DNA from 3 places in the Paraburkholderia sp. JHI2823 genome. Region 3 is predicted to be linked to each of the others. Evidence: predicted binding sites of a transcription regulator. Region 3 holds the regulator's gene; each other region holds the start of a gene.
What was found. The regulator FNR, encoded in region 3, switches genes on or off when oxygen is low (the NO sensors DNR and NnrR bind a similar motif). The targets are predictions, from matches to a motif close to TTGATNNNNATCAA.
Positions count from the first base shown of each region.

Region 1: a site for FNR is predicted at 2,270-2,283, ahead of VSR34_RS30860 (hemerythrin domain-containing protein). Genes of this name have one in related genera too.
Region 2: a site for FNR is predicted at 2,370-2,383, ahead of VSR34_RS31005 (universal stress protein). Genes of this name have one in related genera too.

Region 1 is NZ_JAYMRY010000041.1:57,761-62,489, reverse strand. It holds partial or broken gene tnpA (IS200/IS605 family transposase) at 1-124, shown strand, start outside; gene VSR34_RS30875 (YadA-like family protein) at 152-325, opposite strand; gene VSR34_RS30870 (universal stress protein) at 590-1,411, shown strand; gene VSR34_RS30865 (CBS domain-containing protein) at 1,515-2,204, opposite strand; gene VSR34_RS30860 (hemerythrin domain-containing protein) at 2,479-3,060, shown strand; gene VSR34_RS30855 (ABC transporter ATP-binding protein) at 3,286-4,302, shown strand; gene VSR34_RS30850 (ABC transporter permease) at 4,299-4,729, shown strand, end outside.
Region 2 is NZ_JAYMRY010000042.1:21,165-25,893, forward strand. It holds gene VSR34_RS30995 (FAD-dependent monooxygenase) at 1-343, opposite strand, end outside; gene VSR34_RS31000 (TetR/AcrR family transcriptional regulator) at 576-1,292, shown strand; gene VSR34_RS31005 (universal stress protein) at 1,344-2,306, opposite strand; gene VSR34_RS31010 (heavy metal translocating P-type ATPase) at 2,641-4,729, shown strand, end outside.
Region 3 is NZ_JAYMRY010000007.1:103,994-108,722, forward strand. It holds gene VSR34_RS10735 (LysR family transcriptional regulator) at 1-206, shown strand, start outside; gene VSR34_RS10740 (Gfo/Idh/MocA family oxidoreductase) at 267-1,268, opposite strand; gene VSR34_RS10745 (alkaline phosphatase family protein) at 1,554-3,206, shown strand; gene fnr (fumarate/nitrate reduction transcriptional regulator Fnr) at 3,270-4,025, opposite strand; gene VSR34_RS10755 (hypothetical protein) at 4,413-4,729, shown strand, end outside.

The DNA.
Region 1 (4,729 bases), on a different contig from region 3:
CGCATGATCCGAAAGAAGAATTAACCCGAGCGTGCGCCGCAGGTTATGGGGTGGCGCGCTACGGTCTCCGCCCTACTTCGCCGGTAGCTGCGGTGGTGCGCCCATCGAGATCGTGCGCCAGTTCGACCCGTGGCGGAACCGAGGGCAGCCGCTAGAATTCGTAGCCTACCTGTGTCCGCACTCCCGTTCCACCCGATCCGGTAACCGACAAAGCGCCGTTTACCAGCCATCTGCCACTCTCGGATCGGTAGGTCACGCCAACGCCGACAGCGCCATAGCCTTTCAGTTGCGCGGCAAACCCAGACTTGCGGCTAATCCTGAGCACTTCAGGGGGGCGGGGAAGGATAGCGCGGACGGCGTAGACGTCCTTCCAGGGCGCTAATGCGGCGTCCGCTGCTGTCCGTTTCAGGTCCAGTCAACGCCTCCGCGCCCGACCTTGACAGGCAGGCAGAAGCCGGGGTTCATGCATACCGTATGCATCCACGGAAAATATGGCTGATTCAGGTCAATCGCAGGACACCCATCATCTTTAGACTCGGAACACGCGGTGCGCCCCAATGCGCACCGCAATGCTTCGCTGGAGACCGCAATGAGCTACAAGACCATCGTCGTTCACATGGATACGAGCGCATCGGCCAATGCGCGACTCTCGCTCGCGCTCGGGCTGGCTCGCCGGTTCGGCGCCCATCTCGAAGGGCTCTTTGCGCGGTTCGAACCCAACCCGCGCGAGTTCCATGTAATGGGCGGAACGGCTGACTACTACGACACGCATCGCACGCTGCGCCTGGAACAACGCGGCGCGATCGAACGGTTATTCCGCGCAGAAGCATCTCGCGCTCAGGTAGACGGCGCATGGGTTGTCACGCATGGCGATCCCGTTTCGGCAATCATGCAGCGCTGCCGGACAGCGGATCTCGCGATTCTCGGACAGGCCAATCCGGACGATCCGGAATCCTGGATTGCGGATGGATTCCCGGAGAGCATTCTCCTGGGAGCGGGCGGCCCGGTGCTGCTGGTGCCCTATGCGGGCAGGTTCGAGTCGTTCGGCGAACGTGTGCTCATCGCCTGGAATGGAAGCCGGGAAGCGGCCCGCGCGGTTCACGACGCGTTGCCGTTCATCGCGCGAGCGGCGCATGTGATCATCGCTACGGACGAACAGTCGCATGCATCGTGCGACGCGCTGGCCGCCATGCTCGCGCGCCACGGCGCGGCGTCGATCGACATAGCCAAACTAGACAGCCGCGCCGCTCAAGCCGCAGGCGATGCGCTGCTGAACCAGGCCGCCGATGGCGCGTGCGACCTGCTCGTAATGGGCGCGTATGGCCACGCACGGCTTCAGGAACTGGTCCTGGGCGGCGCGACGCGAACCCTACTCTCCGCGATGACACTGCCGGTTCTGATGTCTCACTGAGTGAGCGGCGCGCGCGTCGCGCCGGTCGGATGAGATCGCGCGAGGCCAAGCGCGCGCACGATCCCCGGCGCAAGCGGAAGCCGCCGGGGCACGACGCACGCCCTTACATCGGCGAGAACACCACCGGGTATCCGAGATGGTCTTCGACGCCCTTGACGCCGGCTACACGCCCGGCCGCGACCAATATCGCCTTGCGCTCCTCTTCCGAGTTCACCGTGCCCCAGAGATGAACGATCCCTTCCTTGACGACGACGTTCTCCGTGGCCATCGCCCAGCGATGCCCGTCCAGTGCGTGAAGCACCTCGCGCTGAATGGCCTCGTCGGAAGCGACTGCCGCCGGATCGGGCTGCGCCGCGCTCGCCAGCGCGCGGATCAGATTCGCGCGGCTCACGATGCCCACGAGCTTGCCCTGGTCCAGCACCGGCACGCGCTTGATATGGTGGCGCTCCAGCAGGTCGGCGATCTCGCTCAGTTCCGCTTGCGGCGAGACGTAAATGACATTGCTCGTCATGAGATCCCTGACCTTCACGGCATTTTCTTTCAGGTACTCGCTTGCGAGCTTGCGAGTCGAGTGGAGGAATTCGCCCAGCCAGCTGCGCTGCGGCTTGCCCGTGCCCGTTTCCACGCGATGCAGCAAATCGCCCTCGCTCAGAATGCCGACAACTGCGCCGCTGTCGTCGACGACCGGGATGCCACTCACGTGATGTCGCGTGAGCAGCGTCGCGGCCTCGAAGACCGTCGCGTCGGGACGCACACTGACGACGTCCGTGGTCATGATGTCCGAAGCTTGCATGAGTTCCTCCGTTACCGGCCAACGCCGTAATGGAACTCAATTTAGAGATCGGTGGCGCCTGTGCATTGACCTAAGTCAACCACGTGCCCTCGGGGACCGACGACCTTCCGTCGCGCCGGTCGGGCCCGCGGCAGCGAATCACGGTTGACCAGGATCAACGAGTCCTGGCGCTCGGGGCGCATAGTGAACCCGTCGAGACCGACCAGGAGGCGCCGCCACCGGCGTGCCCTCGGCGTCTCATCGCAACCCGGCCGCGTCTGTCACGGAGCCTGCCATGGAATTTGCCGCGAAACGTAGCGCCATCCAGGTGATCCTGAGCGAACACCGACGCCTTTCGAGCGTCGTGAGCGGCATGCTGCGCGTGGTCGACGACATGACGGCCCGCCCCGGCGCGTCCGGCACCATGCTCCTGCGTGCGATGCTCTACTACATCCACGAGTTTCCCGAGCAAGTGCATCATCCGAAGGAAGAGCAATACCTGTTTGCCCGGCTTCGCGAGCGGACAGACGAATTCGATAGCGTCATCGAGGAACTCGGACGCCAGCACGCGGAAGGCCCGCAGCGCATTCACTCAATCGAACGCGCGCTCACGCGTTACGAACTGGGTGGCAACGGCATGCTGCCGGCGCTGCGTGAAGCGGTGTATGGCTACGCCGACTTCTACAACGATCACCGGCACCTCGAAGAGTCGGTGATTTTGCCTGGCGCCCAGCGCTATCTATCGGTTGCCGACTGGGTGGAGATCGACGAGGCGTTCGGCACGAATCGCGATCCGTTCGAAACGCTAGAGTCCGAAGACAATCTCGACGATCTCTATACGCTGATCGTCCAGACAATGCCCGACGCACACCCCTGAGCGCCGTACGCCGCGCAGCGAGAACGATTCGAAACGGCCAGCGGTTAGCGCAAGCTCGGCGTGCTGCAGTGCAACGAGGATGGATTGCGCAGGCGCGCGCTGACTCGATCGACGTCCTCGCGACGTTTGCGATCCATGCGCGCTCGCCGTCGTCATGGAACGTCATGGCAGGCGCTTTGGCGGCCTGCGCCAGCGCCTTGCATCGGCTTCTGGTAATGTCACGCAATGCAAACGATCCTATCCATCGAGAATCTCTCGAAAGTCTATGCATCGGGATTCCACGCGCTCACGCGCATCAGCCTGGACATTCACCGCGGCGAAATTTTCGCGCTGCTGGGGCCAAACGGCGCTGGCAAGACGACGCTCATCAGCATCGTCTGCGGCATCGTCAATGCGAGCGAAGGCAGCGTGCGCGTCGCCGGTCACGATATCGTCACGGATTACCGCAGCGCTCGCTCGCTGATCGGACTCGTGCCCCAGGAACTGACGACGGACGCGTTCGAAACGGTCTGGGCGACCGTGTCATTCAGCCGCGGCCTGTTCGGCAAGCCCGCCAGCCCCGCCTATGTCGAGCGCGTGCTGCGGGACCTCTCGCTGTGGGAGAAGCGGAACAACAAGATCATGACGCTGTCCGGCGGCATGAAACGGCGCGTGCTGATCGCGAAGGCGCTCGCGCACGAGCCACAGATCCTGTTTCTGGACGAGCCGACCGCGGGTGTGGACGTCGAGCTGCGCCGCGACATGTGGGCGCTCGTGCGCGGGCTCAAGGCGAACGGCGTGACGATCATCCTCACGACCCATTACATCGACGAGGCGGAAGAGATGGCCGACCGCATCGGCGTCATCAACGCCGGCGAAATCATGCTGGTCGAGCGCAAGGACGTGCTCATGCGCAAGCTCGGCCGCAAACAGCTGACCCTGCAACTCGAAGCCCCGTTGACGGCAATCCCGGCCGGGCTCGCCGCCTGGGGGCTCGAACTGGCCGATGGCGGCACCGAGCTCATCTATACCTACGATGCCGAAAACGAACGCAACGACATCATCGCGCTGCTCAAGCGCCTGGGCGAGGCCGGCATCGGCTTCACGGACCTGAAAACGAGCCAGAGTTCGCTGGAGGATATCTTCGTGAGCCTCGTCAGCAAGGATCCGGCGGCCGCTTCAAAGCCCGCTTCGCGGCCAGCCTCGCAACCCGCCACACCAGCGGGCGCGGAAAACGGCAAAGGACAGGTGACCTCCCGATGAACCTCTACGCGATTCGCGCCATCTACCGTTTCGAAATGGCGCGCACCAGGCGCACGCTGATGCAGAGCATTGTCGCGCCGGTGATCTCGACCTCGCTCTACTTCATCGTCTTCGGCTCCGCGATCGGTTCGCGCATCAAGGAAGTGAACGGCGTCAGCTACGGCGCGTTCATCGTGCCAGGGCTGATCATGCTTTCACTGCTGTCGCAGAGCATCTCCAATGCGTCATTCGGCATCTACTTCCCTCGCTTCACGGGCACGATCTACGAACTGCTCTCGGCGCCCGTGTCGTATTTCGAAATCGTGATCAGCTATGTCGGCGCGGCGGCGACCAAGTCGGTCGTGCTCGGGCTCATCATCCTCGCAACCGCGGGGCTCTTCGTGCCGATCCAGATCCTGCATCCCTTGTGGATGGTGCTGTTCCTGCT
Region 2 (4,729 bases), on a different contig from region 3:
CCTGAAGCCAGTTGATGTTCTCGCCGCCGTGGCCCCAGGACTCGACCTTGCCGATCCTGCGCCCAAACTCGGGCTCCGGACCACAGAGCCCGGCATACCAGCCCATGGCCTTCATGTTCGCGGCCGGCGTGCTGCGGGCGTAGATCTCATCCGCCACACCCGCGTCGCTCAGGATCTCCATCGTGCGCTGGTTCAGCACATGGGCCTTGGGCAGGATCGAGGTACTGGGCAGCGCGCTGACCAGCAGGTTCTCGATACCCAGGCCCGACAGCAGCATGGAGGCCGTCAGGCCTGCGCCGCCGCCTCCGACGATCAGCACGGCGGTGGTTTCGACTTTCATCATCCTTATCTCCTGGATCGGTCATCCGGCAGCACGGGCGGGTGGACGCGACTCCGACGAAGGCGGGCCACTCCCCCACGCAGCGGGTGTGTTCTATTGGGGCATCCATCGCGCCCCCTGCTCCGGGTTTCGCGAGGATGATTCATTGTAGTGAGATATCTGTCATTCTGACAATATTATCGTTTTCACCTGGAGAGCCGATTGCCGGGGCGGCTTCGCGCCATATAATCGCGACATGAGTACAGACACGACCATCGACCATCGGACCCGCGTCGCGGCAGAACGCCGCGAGCGGATGCGCGCAAGATTGATCGAGAGCGCGATGCTGGTTTTTGCTGAAAAGGGGGTGGGAGGCAGCGTCATCCAGGAAGTCATCGCAGCAGCGGACGTCTCCCAAGGCACCTTCTACAACTACTTTCGTACCAACGAAGAATTGCTCGCTGCGGTGACGCAGGAGCTGAACGACGAGCTTCTTCGGCTCATCGAACGGGAAGTGGGTTCATACGACGATCCAGCGCGGCGGATCGCCTGTGGCGTGCGAATGTTCCTGCGTGCCGCGCACACCTATCCGCTGCTTGCACGCTTCATTGCCGCGGCGGGCTTGCACGCCGCGGGCCCGAGCAGCCTGATCTACGCATACCTGCCCGTTCATATCGAACAGGGATTGGCGAGCGGGCGTTTTCGGGACGTGACGGTTGAAGTCGCGCTGGATTTAATCGTGGGAACCACGTTGACGACGGCTCAGCGTTTCTCCACCGCAGCGCAAGCCGATGCGTCGCCGGAACAGGCGGTTGCAGCCATTCTCCGGGGCATCGGGGTCAGCCGGTCGGAGGCTCAGGCGCTGGTGCGCACCAAACTGCCTGCCATTGCCGTGCCCGCCGATTCGCTGCTGGAACGTGGGCATGCGAGGATGCAGAATCAGTTGCCGCCCCCGGACTCCGAGGTGGGTTAGTTCACTGGCCCGACAGCGCCGACGTGCGCGCATCGCGACTGGCCGAAGAAACTACCGCTCCACTGGCGGCACGAGCAAGAGCGGAATCGATGTCAATCTCAGCGTCCGTTCCGCGACGCTGCCAAGCAGCCAGCGTGTCAGGCCGCGTCGTCCGTGCGTGCCGAGGACAACGAGCTGCGCCTTCCACTGCCGCGCGTCACGATCGATCGCATGCGCGACGTCGTCATAGGTGCTCTTCGTCATGACGAGCGCCGTTTCCACTACCCGCTCCTTTTGCGGGTCGCTCGCAGCGAGCTCGTCGCCAGCCGCCTTGAGTGCGACCTGGCCGCTCTCCCTGAGTGTTTCTTCGAGTTGCTGTTCGAGCGGCCCGGACTCCCGTCCGAGCAGCCGGTCGACAACATAGATGACGCGCCAATCCGAGCGCGCAGACACCAGCCCCATGCCTGCGCGCAACGCGGTTAGCGACGCGTCGCTGCCGTCCGTCGCGAACAGGATCCGTGAAGGTGGGCCTGGCAGTTCGTCTTCGTATTCGACCGGGACAACCAGGGTCGGCACGCGAAGCAGTTTCGCGAGCGGTGCGGACACCTCGCCTTCCACCCAGCGCAACAGGGCCCGATGATGCCGCGCCCCGAGGACGACAAGATCGGGCGCCCATTGCACTGCGGCCATGGAAAGCGCGTGGACGAGGTCGCCCCCTTCCTTGTAAAGATCGATGACCTCGCCTTCGAGAAGCGCGCCGCAGCCGTCCAGTGCGGATTGCGCGGTCTTGATCGCCGTGTCTGCGTCACGCAGGAGTTCGTCCCGTGCGGCCTGGAGCTGCGACCCGGCCCATACGCCCAGGGGCACGAGCGTGTGAGGATTCTCGGCCACGGATACGACGCGAACCGTCGTGGCGCCCGGATGCACGAGTCTGCGCAAGTACCGTAACGCCGCGGCAGAAGCGGGCGAGGAGTCAACGGCGACCATGATCCTTGCAAAGGACAACGGAGCCTGCGTGGCGGAGTGCTGGGTCATGTCGGGCCTCGCTTCGATGACGGAATATCCTTTTCCATGCTGCCCGCGATCTGTCGCCGACATATGATGCAGATCAAACCGCTTCTCCGTTGCGACTTCAAGGTACGGCGTAGCGGCACGGCGTGGCAGGCCCCGTTTGCGCGGGTCGGTCTGGCGCACCATCGAGCCGCGCGCAGCGGGACTCCCGCTCGACCGAACGAGGCACGCGACAGCCATGCACGACATCTTCCGATCGCCGAACGCGTTCCTGCTTGCCGTTTGCGCGGCCGCACTGGCTGCGGGAACAGGCTGCTGGCTTGCCGGCTCCGTCGATGCGGCACGCCTCATCTGGCTAATGGGTCCGCTGCCCGTGCTCGCCGCGCTCGTGGTCTCGATCGCAGGCGCGCTGCGCCGGCGCGAGGCCGGGGTCGACATTCTTGCCGCGCTGGCCATTGTCTTTGCGCTTGTCCTCGACGAACGGCTGACTGCCGCCGTCATCGCACTGATGCTCGCGAGCGGCCGGGCCCTCGAAGACTACGCACGCGCGCGGGCTCGCTCGGAGATGACGGCCCTGTTGAGCCATGCGCCGCGCGAGGCGATCCGCTCGGACGCCGGAAAGTGGACCCCTGTCGCGCTCGACCACGTCGTGCCGGGCGATCGGCTGCTCGTGCGACATGGCGAAGTCGTCCCTGTCGATGGCACCTTGTCGGGCGCTGCCGAACTCGATGAATCGACACTGACGGGCGAATCGCGCAGCCGCCCCTGCGTATCCGGAGAAGCGGTCCGAAGCGGCGCCGTCAACGCGGGCTCCCCCTTCGAGATGATCGCGTCCGCGACTGCCGCCGACAGTACGTTTTCGGCAATCGTGCGGATGGTCGAATCCGCGCAGCGGGCGCGCAGCCCCGCGGCGCGGCTCGCCGATCGCTACGCGCTCGGCTTTCTCGCCTGCACGCTGCTCGTGGCCGGGGCAGCCTGGATTGCGAGCGGCGAGGCCGTGCGGGCGCTCGCGGTACTGGTCGTCGCGACGCCCTGCCCACTGATTCTCGCCGTGCCGGTCGCCATCGTGTCGGGCATGTCGCGTTGTGCGCGCCGTGGCGTCCTCATCAAGGATGGAGGCGCGCTCGAACAGCTCGCGGTTGCGCGCACGCTGTTTTTCGACAAAACCGGAACCTTGACCGCCGGACACGCGCGGCTCGTGGCGATCGAGACCGGCCCGGCAGACACGCCCGAGCGCGTCTTGAGAGTCGCGGCTTCCCTCGCGCAGGCCTCGGGCCACGTGATTTCCGACGCGCTCACGTGCGAGGCGCGCGCGCGCGAGCTGGCCTTGTCCGCTCCGCAGGACGTGCGCGAAACCCCGGGCGCGGGCGTCATGGGAACCGTCGACGGACGCAAGGTGGTCATCGGGTCGTTTGCGTTCGTGTGCGCAACGGCACCCGCGGCGGCCTGGAGCGAACGGCTGCTGCGTCGCGTCGCCTACGAAGGTGCATCCGCGGTGTTCGTCGGCGAGGACGGCGTCATGACGGGCGCCATCCAGATGGCCGACCGGATCCGTACCGATACGCCCCGCGCGCTCCGGCTGCTGCGACGGGAAGGCGTCACGCGCATCGAGATGCTGACGGGCGACCGTGCCGACGTTGCGGAAACCGTCGGCGCGATACTTCAGGTCGACGCCGTCCACGCCGGCCAGACGCCCGCCGACAAACTGCGCGCAATCGAGGAAGCCAGGCGGACCGGACCCGTCATGATGGTCGGCGACGGCGTGAATGATGCGCCGGCACTCGCCACCGCCGATGTCGGCATTGCGATGGGCGCACAGGGGGCCGCAGCCTCGTCGGAGGCCGCGGATGTGGTTCTGCTGGTCGACCGTCTCGACAGACTGGCCGAAGCTCGACGCGTGGCGCAACGCACCCGCCGCATTGCGATCGAGAGTGTGTACGTCGGCATGGGACTCTCGCTTGCCGCGATGGGTTTCGCAGCCGCCGGCATGCTGCCTCCGCTTGCCGGTGCGGTGCTTCAGGAATTCATCGATGTCGCCGCCATCGCGAACGCCCTGCGTGCATTGCGGGTTCCCCGTGCGGGAAGCGGGTCGCTGGCGCCCGCCGCCGCCGCGCAGCTCCGGCGCGAGCATGCCCGGCTCGAGCCGGTGATCGAACAGATCCGCCAGCTTGCCGACGACATGCCGGGACTGCCCGCCACTGCGGTCAAAGCGAGGCTTGGCGATCTCGGCGATCTGCTCACACAGCAGCTCATCCCGCACGAGCGCAACGACGATGCGCAGGTGTACCCGCAACTCGCACCGCTGCTGGGCGGCGATGATCCGCTCGCCTCGATGAGCACCATGCATCGCGAAATCATCCGCGTCACCCGGACGCTGAGCCACATGGCCGCCGACATGCCCGCCGGCGATCCCGACACCGAGTGGCTGCAGGAAATCCAGCGTCTGC
Region 3 (4,729 bases):
AAGGCATAGGCCTTGCCCAGCTACCCGAGCCGATGGTCTCCAACGCCGTGAAAGCGGGAAAGCTCGTGCGCGTGCTGGACGGCTACGCGCCCACGCTGCCAGGGGTGTTTCTCTGCTATCCGGACCGCCGGCAGATCATGCCGAAGCTGCGCGCGTTCATCGATCATGTGAAGGACCACAAGGCGGGCGGCGGCAAGGCACGCTGATGGCCGCACGCCAACGTCGACCGCATGTGCCCGATCGCGGCATCGATGCGGCGCAGCCATTCAGCTTGCCGGAAGACTCTCCCAAGCGCCCGTTCGAGCCGAGCGGAACACGGCATCGATGACTCGCATGTTTGCGCGCGCATCTTCCAGCGGGATCGCCTGTGGGTTGCCGTTCAATATCGCCTCGGCAAAAGCCGTTGCGGCCACACCGTACTGATCGCAGACGGGAAGCTCCAGCCAGCGATCCGCATTTCCTTGCTGACTCACCAGGAGACGCGTGGGCCGGTCGTTCGGCGCGTTGAATGGAATTTCGACCTCGATACGCCCCGTGGTGCCATGAAACTGCATCCGCTGATAGGGATAAACCTGGGTCGAGTAAAAGAAGCTTGCCTGCACGCCATCGAAATCCAGCAGCACGGAGCCGAGCCGGTCCACCTCGAACGACGGATCGCGCTCCATCAGCGCGACCACCCGCTTCGGTTCGCGGCCAAGTATGAAGCGCGAGGTCGTGATCGGATAGCAGCCGATATCCAGGAGGCCGCCGCCGCCCAGTTCGTTCTGGTTGCGAATGTCGCGCGCGTTGGTGTTGTAGTAAGTGAAGCCCCCGGTCACGGCCCGCAACTCGCCTATGGCGCCTTCCTCGATCAAAGCCCGCACCTTCAGCCACTGCGGATGCGTGCGAACCATAAAGGCTTCCTGGACGTACCGGCCGCTCTTGTCGCGCGCGGCGATGAGACGCTCGGCCTGTTGCGCGTCCAGCCCAACCGGTTTTTCACACAACACGTGCTTGCCCGCTTCGACGGCCTTGATCGTCCATTCCATATGGAGATGATTGGGCAACGGTATATAGACCGCGTCGATTTCCGGGTCTGCCAGCAGCGCTTCGTAGCTGCCGTACGCGTGCGCGAGACCATACTTCGCAGCGGCTTCCCGGGCCTTTTCCTCTGAACGCGAAGCAATCGCTTTTACGCGGCACTTCGGTGCGCTGTGCATGGGCACGACGACCTTGTCGTTGATTTTCGAAGTGCCCAGGATACCCCAGACGATTTCATCCTTTGCCATGACGTTCCCTATCGATTCGATGACGTGAATTCCGGAATGGACTGAAAAACGAGCGCACGACAAGCAATGGCCAACGCTCGACCGGTGGAGTCTACACCCGGGGGAAAACCATGATCGCCTCGTCATCGGGCGGACCGCGTAACAACTGACTACAACTGATGGGTAGTTGAAAGCACAACGTCATCAGAGATTCGCCTTCGCCCGACACAGTGCTCAGGTTGTGCGCAGCTCCCTCGCAATTCCCCGCAACGTTCCCTACAACGCAATTCAAAAACGAGGTAAAACATGGAGAATACGACCCGGTGGTCACGGATAGGCGCAGTCGTTGGAGCGAGTGCTCTCGCGCTCGCGGGCGTACAGTCGACGGCGTACGCAGGCGACATGAAGGACGTGAAGCACGTCCTGCTGATCAGCTTCGACGGCCTGCACGAGCAGGATGTCGCCCGCTGCATCGGCAGCAACAGCTGCCCCAACCTCGCATTGCTCGCCAAATCGGGCGTCACCTACACGAACGCGCACACGCCCCATCTGTCCGATTCGTTCCCCGGTCTCGCGGCGCTCGTGACGGGCGGCTCGCCCAGGAGCGCGGGTCTCTTCTATGACGTCTCATATGACCGGACGCTCTACGCTCCGCTCGATTCGAAGTGTGCCGGCCCGCAAGGCTGGAACGTCGTGTTCGACGAAACGACCGGCATCGACGCGCAGAACGGCGGCGCGCTGGTCCACCTCGACGGCGGCGGCGCATTCAATCCGCAAGCCATTCCGTATGCGAAGATCAACGGCGTCTGCACGCCCGTGTACCCGCACAATTACATCAAGACCAACACGGTCTTCGAAGTGATCAAGCAGAATCTGCACGGCTCGCACACGGCGTGGGCCGACAAGCACGCGTGGGGCTATGACTGGGTCAACGGGCCGTCCGGCAAGGGCGTGGACGATCTCGCGCGCACCGAGATCAACTCGATCGATCCGAAGACCAACTCGGACTATACGGACGTCTACACGCATACCGAGGTCTTCGACAACCTCCACGTGCAGGCGCTGATCAACCAGATCGACGGCCTCGATTCGACGGGCAAGACGAGCGCGCCCGTGCCCACGTTGTTCGGCACGAACTTCCAGACGCTCAGCGTCGCGCAGAAGGCGACGGTCGCGAAGCAAGGCGGGTACCTCGACGCCGACTTCACGCCAGGCCCGCAGGTCGCTGCGGCGATCACGTACCTCGACAACTCGCTCGGGCGCGTGGTCACGGAGTTGAAGCAGCGCAATCTTTATGCCTCGACGCTCATCATCGTGACGGCCAAGCACGGCCAGTCGCCGACCGATCATACGAAGCTGGTGAAGAACGGCGATACGCTGACGGCGCTGCTGGAGGCTAACAATTATCTGGATCCGAACGGCAACTTCGGTCAGAACAATACGAAGACGGGCAGCCTGAACGACGGCACGGGCCTTTCTGGCACCGGCATGGTGCAGACCGACGACGTCGGCCTGATCTGGCTGCGCGACCAGAGCCAGAAAGATGCGGTCGTGAAGACGCTGAAGGCCAACCTGGGCTGCAACGCGCCGGGCATCTGCGCGGACGGCCCGCAAGCGTACATCCTCACCGGCGACCGTCTCGCGGACTGGTTCGGCAATCCTTCGAACGGCCGCACGCCCGATATCGTCGTGCAGCCGAACCCGGGTGTGATCTATACGTCGAGCAAGAAGAAGGATGAAGAGCACGGCGGCAACGCGCCCGACGACAGCCATCTGGGTCTCGTCGTGTCGTTCCCGGGCCTCAAGCACGCCGGCCGCACCGACGACCACTACGTGTTCACGACCCAGGTCGCGCCGACGATCCTGAGCGCGCTCGACCTCGATCCGCGTCTGCTGCACGCGGTGCAGGTCGAAGGCACGCATCGTCTGCCGGGTCTTGGCCTCGACGACGACAAGTAAATCGTTAGCAATCGGCAGCGGCAGTCATCGGGCGTTCGATGGCTGTCGCGCCGCCGGTCCCGCTCAGACCGTCTGCAGCCCTTCGATATCGCAGATGCGAATCAGCTTGCCCTGCGCATCGATCAACCCGCGCTTCTGGAAGCGCGACAGAATCCGGCTGACCGTTTCGAGCGTGATGCCGAGATAGCTGCCCATGTCTTCGCGCGACATGCGCAGGCGGAACTCCGCCTGCGAATAGCCGCGCTGCCAGTTGCGCGACGAGACGTCGAGCAGGAACGCGGCCACGCGCTCTTCGGCGCTGAGCGAGCCCAACACCATCATCTGCGAAGCTTCCTGATTGAACTGGTCGCCCATGAGCCGATGCAGCCGGTCCTGCATCGTGCCGCTTTCGCGGCAAAGCGTCTTGAGCGCGGCGTAGGGCAGCGTGCAGATCGAACTGTCTTCGAGCGCGACCGCGCTGAACGCATGGACGTCGTTGGCAATGCCGTCGAGCCCCAGCGCATCGCCCGCGAGACGCAGTCCCGTGATCTGCTCGCGGCCGTCACGGTTGACGATGAACGTCTTGAGCGAGCCGGAGCGCACGGCGTAGAGATTGTCGAAGCGGTCGCCCGAGCGGTAGAGCGCTTCCCCGCGGCGCACCTTGCGCGCGCCGCAGATCAGGGCCTCGAGCTTGGGAAGCTCTTCCGCCGGCAAGCCTTGCGGCATGCAAAGATGGCGCATTGAGCACCCCGAGCAGCGCGCACTGGGCTGCGTAGCCCCGAGAGGAGCACGACTGCTTTGGCGCACGACGATAGCGGATCCTGCGACGGGTGACAGCATCGGACGACTCCTTCGTTAGCTTATTTTGAAGATTTCGACGCATTGTCACACCATGCGCGTGCGTCAATGTGGTGGCAAAATGCCGCGCACCTGAACCGCGAGCGCTTGCGCCTTGTCACGTAACGGTTTCGCCGGCTATCTCGCCCGCTTGCGCAAACGCAAGCGACGCAAAAACAACACCGCCGATGCACGACCCGCGCGCGCGCTGAAGGTCACTCGGCGCATTGTTCGGCACGGTCCGGTCCGACTGCGGATTTTCCCGAACGAGTTGACTTCGCCGGTATCGCCGGCGCTGCTCCATCCGCAATTTCTTCCGCTGTTGCCGGCCGTCCACATCCGTTGACCGGTCATTTCGACTGTCATGTTAAGCGACGAAAGGCGTGAACGTTGCATTTGGCACCCCCTCGCATTCTGCAGACCATCCGTCAGCTGGTGGACTTCGCATCGATCGCGCCGCACGCACTCATATTCGGCTGGCAGGAAGCAAATCAGGTACTAGAATGCATGGATGCAGGTGAAGCGAAGGCGGTCTGTTCGATCGAAACATTCAGCGGTCGATGTTTCGAGTTCGTCATTGGAGGGTTCCTCATGACGTGCCTGAACGAAAAGATTGTCGGTGCAGCCTTTCTTATGCTGAGCGGTTACGCTTACGCTCAGAGCACCTTCATGAGCGCTCCCGAAACCATGACGCTCGCCAATATCGC